3 regions of the Arthrobacter sp. B3I9 genome follow, and region 2 is predicted to be linked to each of the others. Evidence: riboswitches for the same ligand, from Rfam matches in the RefSeq annotation. Region 2 holds a riboswitch; each other region holds the start of a gene.
The links. A riboswitch is a leader RNA that binds a small molecule or an ion and turns the genes downstream of it on or off. The one in region 2 is predicted to bind cyclic di-AMP.
Positions count from the first base shown of each region.

Region 1: another riboswitch for cyclic di-AMP. It lies ahead of QFZ65_RS09900 (hypothetical protein); the one in region 2 lies ahead of QFZ65_RS17785 (hypothetical protein).
Region 3: another riboswitch for cyclic di-AMP. It lies ahead of QFZ65_RS17135 (NlpC/P60 family protein); the one in region 2 lies ahead of QFZ65_RS17785 (hypothetical protein).

Region 1 covers NZ_JAUSYO010000001.1:2,101,263-2,105,724, reverse strand. Annotated here, with positions in the region: gene QFZ65_RS09910 (APC family permease) at 1-279, shown strand, start outside; gene QFZ65_RS09905 (YnfA family protein) at 305-643, shown strand; gene QFZ65_RS09900 (hypothetical protein) at 738-1,544, opposite strand; cyclic di-AMP (ydaO/yuaA leader) riboswitch at 1,549-1,748, opposite strand; gene QFZ65_RS09895 (DNA alkylation repair protein) at 2,174-2,854, opposite strand; partial or broken gene QFZ65_RS09890 (HNH endonuclease) at 3,217-4,200, shown strand.
Region 2 covers NZ_JAUSYO010000001.1:3,850,770-3,855,231, forward strand. Annotated here, with positions in the region: gene QFZ65_RS17770 (SDR family NAD(P)-dependent oxidoreductase) at 1-94, shown strand, start outside; gene QFZ65_RS17775 (carbohydrate ABC transporter permease) at 193-540, opposite strand; gene QFZ65_RS17780 (FCD domain-containing protein) at 550-726, shown strand; cyclic di-AMP (ydaO/yuaA leader) riboswitch at 968-1,150, shown strand; gene QFZ65_RS17785 (hypothetical protein) at 1,151-1,960, shown strand; gene QFZ65_RS17790 (bifunctional glycosyltransferase family 2/GtrA family protein) at 2,176-3,609, shown strand; gene QFZ65_RS17795 (glycosyltransferase family 39 protein) at 3,606-4,462, shown strand, end outside.
Region 3 covers NZ_JAUSYO010000001.1:3,704,358-3,708,819, forward strand. Annotated here, with positions in the region: gene QFZ65_RS17115 (molybdopterin molybdotransferase MoeA) at 1-385, opposite strand, end outside; gene QFZ65_RS17120 (DUF6457 domain-containing protein) at 382-669, opposite strand; gene QFZ65_RS17125 (molybdenum cofactor guanylyltransferase) at 666-1,349, opposite strand; gene QFZ65_RS17130 (HNH endonuclease) at 1,452-1,952, opposite strand; gene QFZ65_RS17135 (NlpC/P60 family protein) at 2,194-3,027, opposite strand; cyclic di-AMP (ydaO/yuaA leader) riboswitch at 3,339-3,532, opposite strand; gene QFZ65_RS17140 (M23 family metallopeptidase) at 3,643-4,458, opposite strand.

The sequences.
Region 1 (4,462 bases), 1.7 Mb from region 2:
ATCTGCCTCATCATCAGCGTGGCCGACCTGCGCGGCGCCATCGGCTTTTCCTCTTTCGGCGTCCTGATCTACTACTTTGTGGCCAACATCGCGGCCTATACGCAGAGCCGCGACAACCGACGGTACCCCAAGGCCCTGCAGCTTGCCGGCGCCCTTGCCTGCGCCGTCCTGGTGGCCACCCTGCCGGGGGAATCGGTGATCGCAGGACTGCTGATGTTCGCGGCGGGGGCCGCATACCGCCTCCTGCGCTTGCGTCTGGGAGGAGCGCGGAAACGCTGAGCGGGAGCCCTGCGATGATGGGTCCGTGACTATCGCAAAAACAATCGTGTTGTTCGTCCTGGCAGCCGTTGCCGAGATTGGCGGGGCCTGGCTGGTGTGGCAGTCGGTGCGCGAGGGCAGGGACTGGTGGTGGGCCGGACTCGGGTTCCTGGCTTTGGGGCTGTACGGCTTCGCCGCGACACTTCAGCCGGACGCGCACTTTGGCCGGATCCTGGCCGCTTACGGTGGCGTTTTTGTGGCAGGTTCACTCGCTTGGGGCATGGCTTTCGACGGGTTCCGGCCTGACCGCTGGGACATCGCCGGATCGGCAATCTGCCTGGTCGGGGTGGCAGTCATAATGTTTTCCCCGCGCAACGCCGGCTAGGTCTGGCCGCGGAGACGCCAGAGGCCGGTGATCCGCTGCCCCCAAGGCAGCAGCTCACCGGCCTTTAGGCTCCTGCACTCCAGAAGCCTGCGGCTCAGGCTCCGACGCGGACGAAGGTCACGCCGCCGGTTGCGGTCAGCCAGGAAAGCGGGTGCGCCATGGTTGCGTTGACACCGTTCATGCCGCCGCTGACGGCCTGCCCGTTGCCCGCGTAGATGGCTACGTGGCCGGACTGGACGATGATGTCGCCGGGCTGCGGGGTGGCAACAACCTTGCCGAACTTCAGGAACGCGGTGGGGCCGATGTCGCCGACCGCAACTCCGGCCGCGCGGAGGGCCTTCTCCACCATGGCGGTGCAGTCCTGGGTGATCCCGACCTGGCCGTAGGCCGCGGAAAGCAGGATAGCGTTGACGCCGCCTGCTGCAGGCACAGCTGCCGGCGCGGGGGCAGCGGCCGGGGCAGCCGCGGGAGCAGCGGCCGGGGCGGCCGCCTGGACCTTGACGGTCGCCTTCGGGGCGGCCACAGCCTGCGGTGCCGCGGCAACCTGTGGGGCCGGGGCAATCGCGGGGACCTCGGCAACCGGCTTGGGCTGCACGACGGGCGCCGGTGTAGAAATGACAGCCGGACGCTCGAAGGTGATCTGCACGGTGGAGTCCGCACTGACCGGAGCCGTGACCAGGCCCTTGACGTCGACGGAGGCCGGTGCGGACTCACGCTCAACGGGGGCGCCGGCCGCATTCGCGGCCATGGCGCCACTAAGCACCAAACCGGACGCGGCGGCGATCACGGCGACCTGGCGGCCAATGGCGGTTGCATTCCCGGTGAAAGCCGAAGACACTGCTGAGAAGCGGCTGGTGGCGGCGGTACCTTGACGGCGCGCAGAAGTATTGCTTGAAGACATGCGTGTGGCCTCTCCCAATGCCTGCGAGGTGAGCTGTCGGATTCGGATGGGAGGCACCCGGCCGCATGTGGGCCCGTATGGCGGGCCCGTGCGGCTTCACCCCAAGACCTGTGTTCAAACCGGCCAAAAAGTGGTTTCCCCGTCTCTGCCGGACATTGATGCGAGGTTTCCCCAGGCCGCGGCAGAGTTAGGCAATCGGCAGGGGGCGCCCGGTGTCGGAATCAACGGGCGCCTGTCCAACGTAACGGAACCATTACGAAAAGTCACATCGAGGTAACGGAAGGCCTAAAAGGCGCCTCGGATGCGGCACGGAGCCCGGCATAGGATTAATCCACCAGATCCAGTAAGGGGAGGTTCGAAATGAACGCCCACTGCGTAGCCATCTGCCAGCCGAGCGGCCAGCCTCAGCAGGATTTTGACGTCAACACGGAGTTGCTGATCCTCGAGGGGGACGACGTCTGCATCTCCACCTGAGATGCCGAGCCGCGCGACGGAGGATTCGACGTCCGGGTCCTGAACGACCGCACCGATGCCCTCGGTTTCATGGTCGTGACAGATTGGCAGTTCCTGGACGGCAAGGCCTATGCGGTGGTGGAACGACGGGCCAGCCGCTGAGGCAGAGAGCTACCTCACGTCACGTCAACCCTGAATTCCAGCTCGGGCCGGTATTTCGCCACGTCATCCAGCACAAGGGCGACAGCCTCGCGAACAGGGTCGCTTTCATGGTCCTGCTCTGACGAATTTTCACGGTCATGCTGGAACGAAAGGGCAAGCGCCTGCCTTGCCCGGCGGACAAATGCACCCCAGTCTCCCCCGCCGCCCCGGAACGCCCGGAGGGGTGCCAGCAGGGCGGCACGGCGGAGCCAGACGTCCTCTTCCCGGGCCCAGCGGTCCAGCACACTGTCTGCCCGCACCCTGCCCAGCAGGTCCAGACCCGAGACCAGCGGTCCGACCACGTCGACGGCCAGCGGGTCGGCCAACTCGCGGAGACCGGCTGTTCGCAGGAAGCCCTCAACCCGGGTCAAGTCTGCATTGTCCAACGTGCTGACCTTGGACTGCAGCAGGACTACGGCCGAGAGTCGGCGCTCGTACACCGGTACCGACCACAGTTCAGAACTCAGCGCGGTGATGTCGTCATGCGTCAGGCCACGGTGGCGGCGCAGAGCATCGCGTACGGTTCCCCGAACCGCCCCCACCGAAGCACCGTAGTACTGGAGTCCGCTCCCCCACCGGGATCGCAGGTCCTCTGCTCGGAACCACGATCCTTCCCGTTGCAGCGAGGCATCGATAAAGTCGCCGGCGTCACTCATACGTTCATTCTTGCGTATCCCTCTGGGTCATCAGGATGAACCGGACCATCCTTGCGGCTAAGGTTTTCCGCCCCCGACGGCTGATTCTTAGCTGCGCTCTTTTTGTCGGACCCACCGGGTTGAATAGGTTCATGGACGGCAAGCAGGTGCCCGAAGTGGTTCGGGCAGCAGGCAACAACGCTGGACCCTGTTGCGCCGCATGCAGCGCGGTGGTGGACGCCACCCGTCTGCCCGCCTCTGCCCCACTCGCCGTCCACCGCAACGACGACGACGACGGCCCCGCCAGCGTTGACGGCGGACCGGACGGCGGCCCCGCCGGTCTTGACGGCGGACGGGACGGCGGCGGCGTTGATGAAGCGGCGTTGGGCGATGACGGGGCGGCGTTGATCGACGAGCTCCGCGAACTTGAGGACCAGAAATCGGCCATCGCCGCCCGGCAGGCACGGATCTCCGTGGCCCTCGATCTGGTCCAGCGGCGCGCCCAGCGCGCGGCGGGCGTTCCCGAAGCTGAGCTCGGAGCCGGGGTCGGGGCGCAGATCGCGCTCGCCCGGCGCGAATCCCCGGCCCGCGGCTCCCGGCACCTGGGCCTCGCGAAGGCCCTCGTGACCGAGATGCCGCACACCCTCACCGCGCTCGAGCCGGCACCCCGGCGGAATCAGCGGCATCGAGATCCAGCTCGTGATGACCGACCGCACCCTCCTCCAAGGCGACAGCGAACCCGCCCGGCTCCCCGGCTACGGCATCGTCCCCGCCGGCTGGGCCCGCGCACTGATCAAACGCGGCCCGGCCCGGGCGACCGGCCTCAACCGGTCAGGACCGGTCAGCGCCGCAGATAACGAAGCTCTGCAGACCTGGCTACGGCGGCTCTACAGCGCCCCCGGAACCGGGGACCTCGTCGCGATGGACTCCCGCGCCCGGCTCTTCCCCGCCGGGCTCCGCCGCTTCCTCCAAGCCAGGGATGACACCTGCCGTACCCCGTACTGCGACGCCCCGATCCGGCACATGGACCACATCCTCGCCTGGGCCGGAGGAGGTGCGACTACCGCGGCAAACGGAGCCGGCTCTGCGAAGCCTGCAACCACACCAAAGAATTCCCCGGCTGGACAAGCCGCCCCCGCCCCCGACCCGCAAACCCGAACGAACCCGGAGAACGACACACCCTCGAAATCACCACCCCCACCGGCCACAAACACCAATCCACCGCGCCACCCTTACCCGGCACAATTCTGTCCGGCATCGCTGTGCCCTACACGCTTCGGGCCGCAGAGGACGGGCATCCGTTCCCCGGCCCGGCCGCCCCAGCCAACCCCTACCGTCCGGAATTTTGGGCACGAACTCCGGCGTAAACTCCGGCACTACGCCAAGGCCGCGAGGTACGCCCACGGGTACCACAGCCAGGTTGCCTAACCGACCGGCTTGCTGGCGGCTCGGAACCGACCGTCCTCGCTCCCGGCTGGCATAGGACACCGGATTCCAAGCTATTCACTGCCCGCGCCAGGCCCTCTGCCACTGCCTCACTGTTCGCGTCGAGCGCCAAAGAGAGGGCGAACTCCGGTTTGCGGGCAAAGGTTACGATCGGGTAACGTGGGCGCCTGGCCCCGACGGGCT
Region 2 (4,462 bases):
AAGCCCGTTGGCCGGTTCCACCACCGGCGTGAACCTCGCCGTCGACGGGGGCATGCAGGCGCTGCGTCTGCGGCCAAGCCCTGCCGCTTCCTAGACCGGCAGCACAAACTAACCACGGGCCATGAAAGGCCGGCACCCCTGCGGGTGCCGGCCTTTCACTGTGCGCAGCTGAGATCCGTGGGGCTGTCAGGCTTAGCCCTTTACGGAACCGGCCGTCAGTCCCTGCACGATGAACTTGCTGGCAAAGGCAAAGATTGCCAGCGTTGGCACTACCGTCAGGACCGCAGCGGCGGACATGGAGCCCCAGTCGATGTTGAAGCTCGAGATGAAGCCGGCCAGGGCCGTGGGAATGGTCTTGTTGGAGTCGCTGTTCATGAGCGTCACGGACAGGAAGAGCTCATTCCAGCAGTTCACGAAATTGAAGATGAAGCTTGCCGCGACGCCGGGCAGCATGACCGGAACCAGCACCTTGAACAGGGCACCCAGCCGTGAACAGCCATCGATCATGGCAGCTTCTTCTTCCGTTCCCGCGACGGTCACTTCCACATCATGGACGGAGAGGACGGCCAGGCCGTGCGGGCGAGCAGCAATGCGGGGCACCGCGCAATCGTCGAGGCAATAACGAACCGTGATCCGTCGTCGGCCGCCACCGCGGCGGCTGCCCATATCGCCCAGACGGAGTTCTGGCTCAAGAAGCTCCGCCCGGCCCCTCGGCCGCAGGACTGACATCCGCAGAATTGATCCTGCCGCGCCGCCATTTCGACGGGTTCCTAGCCCGCTAGACGCGCGGCCACATCGAGTGCGCGGAACCGTCCAAACGGCGTTGCGCGGCAGGAAGAATCGCCGGGCCGCACCCTCTCACAGCGCAAGAGCGACACGCCGCTACCGTGATTTCCGTTACCTAAATGTGACTCTAGCGGAAATACCCTGTACGGTCGATAGAGTGCGGTCGCAATTGGAACCGCACATCCGGATTACGCCAAACTCTGCCGCTTCCCGGATTCCGCTGGACCAGGCAGAGACGGGGAACCCAAGTTCCCGGGCACCCTGCATCCATGGACCCTTGGGGTTAAGCCGACACGTGAGCATCCGTGCGGCCGGATTTCCCATCCGCACCCGACAGCTAACTCCGTAGGAGTTGAGAGGCATCATGACTGACATCAAGGTACAAACGCGCCCGGACGGCGACGCCGCAACCCACGCCACGCATTCACGCCATCGTGCCGAGCCGGCCAGACGCGGCCCGGCCGGGTTCGCCAGAGGCATGGGCTACACCGGGCGCCGCGCCGCTGTCGTCGTCACCGTCTGTGCGGTCCTGCTCGGCGTTGGAGCGGCCGGACAGGCAACCGAGTCCACGGCCAGCCCGCAAGCCACCGGCAGCACCGGTGCATCCGCCATCACGGCGACCCCGGTGACGCCCCTCAATTTCGAACGGGTTCGGGACGATTCGCTGTTTCCGACGCCAACTGTTGAAACCACCGCTGCGCCTGCCCCGGCCGGCGCCCAGCCTACCTCCGCTGACGCCACGCCGGCTGAAGCGCCGGTACCCGCAGCCCCGGCGGCCGTGCCGGAACCAGCCGCAGCACCAGCCCCCGCCCCGGCTCCAGCTCCGGCACCCGCTCCTGCCCCGGCCCCGGAGCCTGTTGCAGTCGATGACCCCGCCGGCGCACAGGCTTACGCTGCGTCCCAGCTTGCCTCCTACGGATGGGGGCCCGACCAGATGCAGTGCCTGGCGAAGCTCTGGACCAAGGAATCCGACTGGAAGACCACGGCCACGAACGCCAGCAGCGGTGCCTACGGCGTGGTCCAGGCCCTGCCCGCCGAGAAGATGGCCAGCGCCGGCGCAGACTTCCGCACGAATTACCGGACCCAGATCAACTGGGGCCTCAACTACGTCAAGGAGCGGTACAACTCCCCCTGTGGAGCCCTGAACTTCCACTACGCGAACAACTGGTACTAAGCCGCAAGGCAGCATCAGCGTAGACAGTAGCCCGAAAGCCCCGGATCCTCTTCGATCCGGGGCTTTTCGTGCCTTCCGGTTCGTGCCTTCCGGCGCGTCTTTAGCGTGCACGGCTGGTGCCTGCCCGGATCCTTCCACTTGCATCCTTCCACTTGCACAGCACTTGCACAGCTTGCCGCTAAAGCCCTCATATGAGGCGGCGCCACAGTTGAGCCATGACGTTCACCGACCACGCCACAGAAACCCTGCCGCACAGCGCTACGGCCCCGGGCGGCCTGGCGCCGAGCACCCTGCTGGTGCCCGGCGGCCCCGTTCCGGGCGCCGGTCTCCGCCCTGAGCCGCCGGCCGCAGCGGAAACGCGGCGCGCACCCGTCAGGCCCGGCGTCGGGCTGCCGCTGCTGGACGTGACCATCCCGGTCTACAACGAGGAACAGGACCTTGAGGAGTGCCTGCGCCGCCTGCAAGCCCACCTGGCCGAGTCCTTTCCGCACAGCTTCAGGATCACGGTGGCGGACAACGCGAGCACTGACGGCACCCTTCAGGTTGCGGAGCGTGTCGCGCGGGAACTCCGCGAAGTCACCGTGGTCCATCTGGCAGAGAAGGGACGGGGCAACGCCCTGCGGAAGGTGTGGCTTGGCTCCCCGTCACCGGTCCTCGCGTACATGGACGTGGATCTGTCAACCGACCTCGCGGCACTTGGCCCCCTGCTCGCCCCGTTGATTTCCGGGCATTCGGACCTGGCCATCGGCACCCGGCTGACCAGGAACTCGCGGGTGGTCCGCGGACCCAAGCGCGAATTTATCTCCCGGAGCTACAACTTCCTGCTGCATTCCCTCCTGGGCGCCCACTTCAGCGACGCCCAGTGCGGGTTCAAAGCCATCCGCGCCGATGTGGCGCAGCAGATCCTCCCGCACACGCTGGACAACGCCTGGTTCTTTGACACTGAGCTTCTGGTGCTCGCGGAACGCTGCGGGCTGCGCGTCCATGAGGTCCCCGTCGACTGGACGGACGACCCGGATTCCAGCGTCGACATCGTCCAGACAGCCCTGGCCGACCTGCACGGCATGGCCCGGTTAGGCCGGGACCTGCTATCCGGCAGGATCCCCATTCCCGAGCTGCGCGCTGCCATGGCCCGCGGTCCGCTCCCTGCCGCATCCCGGCCGCAGGAACAAAGCCTCCGCGGGAGCCTCTTCGGCCAGCTGGTCCGCTTCGGCAGCATCGGGGTGGCCTCCACCCTCGCCTACCTCCTGATCTTCCTCAGCTGCCGCGGGATCATGGACCCGCAGCTCGCCAACTTCCTGGCGTTGCTCGTCACTGCCGTGGCCAACACGGCCGCGAACCGCCGCTTCACGTTCGGCATCCAGGGCCGCAGCCTCGCGGCCCGGCACCACTTCGAAGGCCTGCTGGTGTTCGGCATCGGGCTGGCCCTGACCTCAGGCGCGCTGGCCCTGGTTCACAGCGGCGCGGCCGGTACGCCGGACCGCTGGCTGGAGATCGTCACTGTCACCGTGGCGAATCTCGCCGCCACGGCCATCAAGTTCCTCCTGTTCCGCCTGGTGGTGTTCCGCCCCGGCGTCCGACGCACGGGCCCTGGCTGGGGCAACACAGCTCCCTCCCAGAAGCACACAGAAACGGCAAAAGCAAGATGACCGCCAGCCTCGATTCCCACGCCGCGCCCGTCACCGGCGCAACCCCAGTTCCCGACGCCCCGGCACTGGGCCACGTACTGGCACGGCGTCCTGCCCGGCCGGACCACAGCCGCCGTGCACGGCTGCTGTTCGGAAACCAGGCCGGTTGGGTCCGCCCCTCGGCCGCGCTGTTGCTGGTGCTCACCGCGGCCCTGTACCTGTGGAACCTGGAAGCCACGGGTTACGCCAACTCCTTCTACGCCGCCGCCATCCAGTCCGGCAGCCAGGACTGGACGGCCCTGCTGTTCGGCTCCCTCGACGCCGGCAACGCCATCACCGTGGACAAACCGCCGGCGGCGCTGTGGATTCCCGCGCTTGCCGGGCGGATCTTCGGATTCTCGCCGTTGAGCATGCTCATTCCGCAGGCCCTCATGGGCGTATCGGCCGTGGGCGTGCTCTACCTGGCCGTCAAACGCGTGTCCGGCCCCGCGGCGGGCCTGCTGGCCGGCGCCGCGCTGGCGCTCACGCCGGTGGCGGCGCTCATGTTCCGCTTCAACAACCCGGACGCCATGCTGACCCTGTGCCTGGTTCTCGCCGCCTACCTCACCACCCGGGCGATCGAGAAGGCGAGCTGGAAGTGGCTGGTGGCGGCGGGAGCTGTGATCGGCCTGGCGTTCCTGGCCAAGATGCTCCAGGGATTCCTGATTGTGCCGGGCCTGGCGCTGGCGTACCTGTGGGCGGCCCCCGCCACCCTGGGCCGGCGGGTGCTGCACCTGCTCGGCGCGGCCGCGGGCATCGCCGTGGTGGCCGGAAGCTACCTTGCCCTCTTCCAGCTGACCCCGGCGTCGGCCCGGCCGTACATGGCGGGTTCCGA
Region 3 (4,462 bases), 150 kb from region 2:
CCATCGCCGAAGACGCGTAGTGCGGGATGTCCTGCAGCGCTTCGACGTCGGCGGCGAGGACCCGCCCCAAAGCGTTCCGCAGCGGCACCGGCGCGGCGGGAATCGGCGCGGCGCAATGGAACGCGAGTTCCCGGGCCTCCTGCCACGTGTGGGCCAGGTGCCGGTGCGTTGCATCGGGTCCGGCCGCGGCGCCCTTGTTCTCGCCCGCGGCATGCTCCGCTGCCGCCTTCTCCGCTGCCACATTCTCCGCTGTGGCGTGCTCCTGTACGGATTCCTCCCATGTGGCTTGCTCGGCTGTCGCATTCTCCCCGGTGTCCGGTATTCCACCGGGCGCCGGATTGCCTCCGGCGGCTGGAGCGCCACCGGAAGGGGGCGCAGGCGTCATGCCTCGGGGGCTTCGGCGGAGGCGTAACCTTGGGCAAGTTTCCGGGCGACGCCCATCGCGGCCTGCATCGATGCGGTGTCAGGGGTCTGCCCGGCCCCGGAGGCCAGGCCGGCCGCGAGGCCGGCGATGAAAGTCGTCAAGGGGGCGGCAGGGCGCACTACGGCATGCGCCGCTACGCCCGCAAGGGCCAGGACTTCGTTGACGTCGACCTCGACCTCTTCCAGTTCGAAGGCCTGGAGCAGTGCGCGGCACCAGTCTTCCAGAGTTTCATCCTGGCTCTTCACCGTTTTCCTCCAAGGTCGCGATCAGTTCCTTCAGCTCCGGGCGGCTCCTCAGGTACAGCTGCCGGAGGGCGGCCGGAGACACCCAGCGCGGCGGCGTCGTCCCAGGTGTCGACGTCGTCTGTCGAACCCGGGGGAACACGAAGTCCCCGTACGTCAAGACTAGCAAGGAGGGCGAATACAGAGGCGTTTGCCAGTGCGCCCCGCCGGGCGGCGTCTGCAATCGAGCGTTGTAGCGCAGCCGTGCCATAAAAGCCGGCGAGGGGCTGCCGTCGCCCGTCCGCTGAGACCGCGAGGACGCCATCCCCCTCCACCCCGGCAGCAAGTGACTCGCGCATGGCGGTGACTGCGGCAGCGGCCCTGGGCATGTCGCAGGCCAGCACCAGGGTCAACGGGGGAACGGTCCGCGCCGGGCGGGCGGCCTCGCGGTGGGCTTCGAGGGCAGCCATCCCGGCGGCAAGGGCGGCCGCCGGGCCGGCGAACGGAGGTTCTTCCCGGCACTTCAGCACCCCTGCCGGAAGCGGTCCGGGGTCCGGTCCGACCACGACCACGCTCCCCGCTCCGCGTGCGGCCCGCAGCGTCAGTTCAAGGAGGGTCCGGCCGCCGGAGACCAGGCGCGACTTAGGTGTGCCGCCCAACCGGGAGGACCGCCCACCGGCGAGAATGACAGCATCGAATTCCACCCGCCCAGCCTAGCGCGCCGTCACTGAGATCCCATCGGCGAGACAACCGGCGCGAGACGTCATGCACTCGTGAAAGGTTGGACGCTGACACCAGCGGGCAGGTCAGGCGGCGGATTCCGGCAGCAGGAAAGGGTCCCAGTCAGGGGCGGGCTTTTCCAGTTCCTTGATCTGCCAGACCGTACCCTTTGGCGGGCCCGGCGCGAAGCCGAGCTTCCACCCCATCTCCGCAGGGGTGTGATCACCCTTGGCGTTGTTGCACCGGAGGCACGCGGCCACCAGGTTCTCCCAGGAATCGGCGCCGCCCCTGGACTTGGGCTGGACATGGTCAATGGTGTGGGCGGCTTTGCCGCAGTACGCGCAGCGTTGCCCGTCCCGGCGAAGCACCCCCCGCCGGCTGACCGCCGTAATGGTGTTATACCGGGGCCGGATGTACCGATTCAGCAGAATCACCGACGGCCGGCCAAGGATGTCCTGTGGCCCGACGACGGGGTCGTCGCCTTCGGCCACCACGCTGGCCTTTCCGGTAAGCACAAGAACGAGCGCCCGGCGGAAGGTGACTACCGCGAGCGGTTCATATCCAGCATTCAGAACGAGTGTGCGCATCCGCATACCTCTTCACGGCCGCACCCGCCAGGGGCACGAGGGCCGGCTGCCCTCTGCATGGTCGGGCTATGGATCGACACCACAAGAGTAAACACCGAAAGGCCAGATCACCGAATTTTTGTCCGTGGCAAACTTCGTGTCCGCCGGAAAAGAACCCCATGCCGGCCGGAAAAGACCGGGGGAAAAGCAAGGAGGACCCCCGCCATAAGGCGGAGGTCCTCCGGATGCTGACGAGCGGTGCTTAGCCGCCGACGCGGATGAAGACAGGGCCGGAGCCGACGTTGGCGCTGTACAGTGCGGTGGTTCCGCCGTTCCAGCCGCCGTGCACGGCCATGCCGTTGCCGACGTAGACGGCGATGTGGGCCATGCCGACGCCACCGTTCTGGTAGTAGGCAAGGTCGCCGGGGAGAGCTTCAGCAGCGCTCACCGTGCGGCCGAGGGACAGGTATCCGGCCGGCCAGCCGTGGAAGTTGATGCCCGCTGCGGCCAGTGACTTCGTGGCCAGCGCGGTGCAGTCCTGCGACACGCCGAGCTGGGCGTACGCTGCGGCAGCGATGGTTGCTCCCCTGCCGCTGGCGACGGACAGACCCTGCGTGCTTGCCGAGGTGCCGGCGGCAGCCTGCGTGGCAGCGGCGGCCCGGGTGCCCGCAGCGGCGGGGGTGCCAGCGGCGGCCGGGGTGCCCGCAGCGGCGGGGGTGCTAGCGGCAGCCGGGGTGCCGGCGTCGGAGTTCCGGACCTCCACGGCCGGCTTCGGGGCCTCGACGACAGGAGCCGGCGAGGTGGAAACGGCAGGCTTCTCATAGGAAATCGCAATGGTGGAAGCGGCCGAAATGGTGGCCGGCGCACCGGACTGCACCTCGAAGGCGGAAGCGGAGGTGGACTCGCGCTGAACGTTGATTTCGGCGGCGTTGGCTGCAATGCCGCTGGTCAGTACGAGACCGGAAGCGGCAGCTACGACGGCGGCCTGGCGGCCCATGGTGCCAGCGTTGTCGCCGACGGCCTTAGCAATGACAGCAAGCGACCTGGTCTCGGTGACCTCGGCGCGGTGCCGTGCAGAGTGTGCACGAGTAGTCATTAAGTTCTCTCTTTCGTGTTCCTTGGACCGCGCTTTTTAGGCGCGGAGTAAGGACGCTCCGGCATCTTGGGGGTACGCCGGATCGCCCCGAAAAATGGGTTACTTAGCGAAGGGTGTACTGCGAAGACGCGCCAAAAGCGGTAGCTGCGCGCAGGTGCGATGCCTGCAGGCCGGACTCGGCAGAGATTGAGTCGGCGGAGTGAGATCCATTCCGGGCGCCGGCAAGGGCAGCACGGGACATGGATTTCAGCGGGCTCAACAGAGCCGCGCCAGCGCGGTGACGCGCAGCATTATGGCGTGAAGACACGAAAGTAGCCTCTCCCAATGCCTACGAGGTGAGCTGTCGGATTCGGATGGGAGTCACCCGGCCGCGCTGCTCCCTGGGAAGCTTTGCGACTTAACCCCTAGGTCTTCTCGCGAAGACCGAAATTGGTTCCCCCGCCCCTGCCAGACGATGTCATGCGAACGGACCTTGAGCGGTGGCAGAGTTAGGCAATCCACTCAAGAGCGCCAACTTCGGAGAAGTTGGCGTGCTTCAAACGATACAGCAGTACTGATGAAATGTCACATTCAGATCACGGCGGGTTCCCAAAAGGCGAGAGTCGCCCATCGCTATTAGAGCCAGCCGGTGGGGTCAACGACGTCGCCGTTGACCATTACTTCAAAGTGCAGGTGGCAGCCGGTGGACGCGCCCGTGGTTCCGCTCATCGCGATGACATCGCCGCGGGAGACCTTTTGTCCGACCTTCACGCTGGAGGAGGACAGGTGGTTGTAGGTGGTCTCCAGGCCGTTGCCGTGGTCGATCACCACACGGTTGCCGCCGCCGTACGGGTGCCAACCCGTGAAGGTAACTGTTCCGCTGGCCGCGGCACGGACAGCCGTACCGCATTGCGCAGCGTAGTCCTGGCCCCGGTGGAACTCGCCTTGGCCGCCGGTGATGGGACTCACCCGGAAACCGAACGGCGAGGCCGTTTCCATCTTCTCCAGGGGCGCACCAAGGGTGCCGGAAGAAGCAGCGCGGGTGATGGTTCCCACGGACTGTGCGCTCAGCAGCTGCTTCAGCTTTCCGTCGGGGTCACCCTGGGTGCTCACGGCGGTGCGGCTGAAGTCGATCTTGGTGGAGGCGGCGGTCACGGCAGGCTGTGAAGCAGCGGCGACGGCGACAGCGGCTGTGTCGCTGGCCATGACCGGCCCGGTGGCGGGCACTGTGACCGTCAAGACCAGCCCGGTAGCGGCAAGGGCGATGCCGGCACGCTGCCCGAAGCCGCTGGCGGCGGCAAAGTCCGTCACCTGGCGAAACGTGCTCCGGCGGCCGCGGCGCTCATCGCGGTGCGCATCACGCGGGCGGTCTGCCTGAACGGCGACGGCCGGGCGCGGCTCAGGAGCGGGGCCGAAGGCGCGGCGGCGGCCCGGGGTGGTCTGGGTGGTCAAGAAT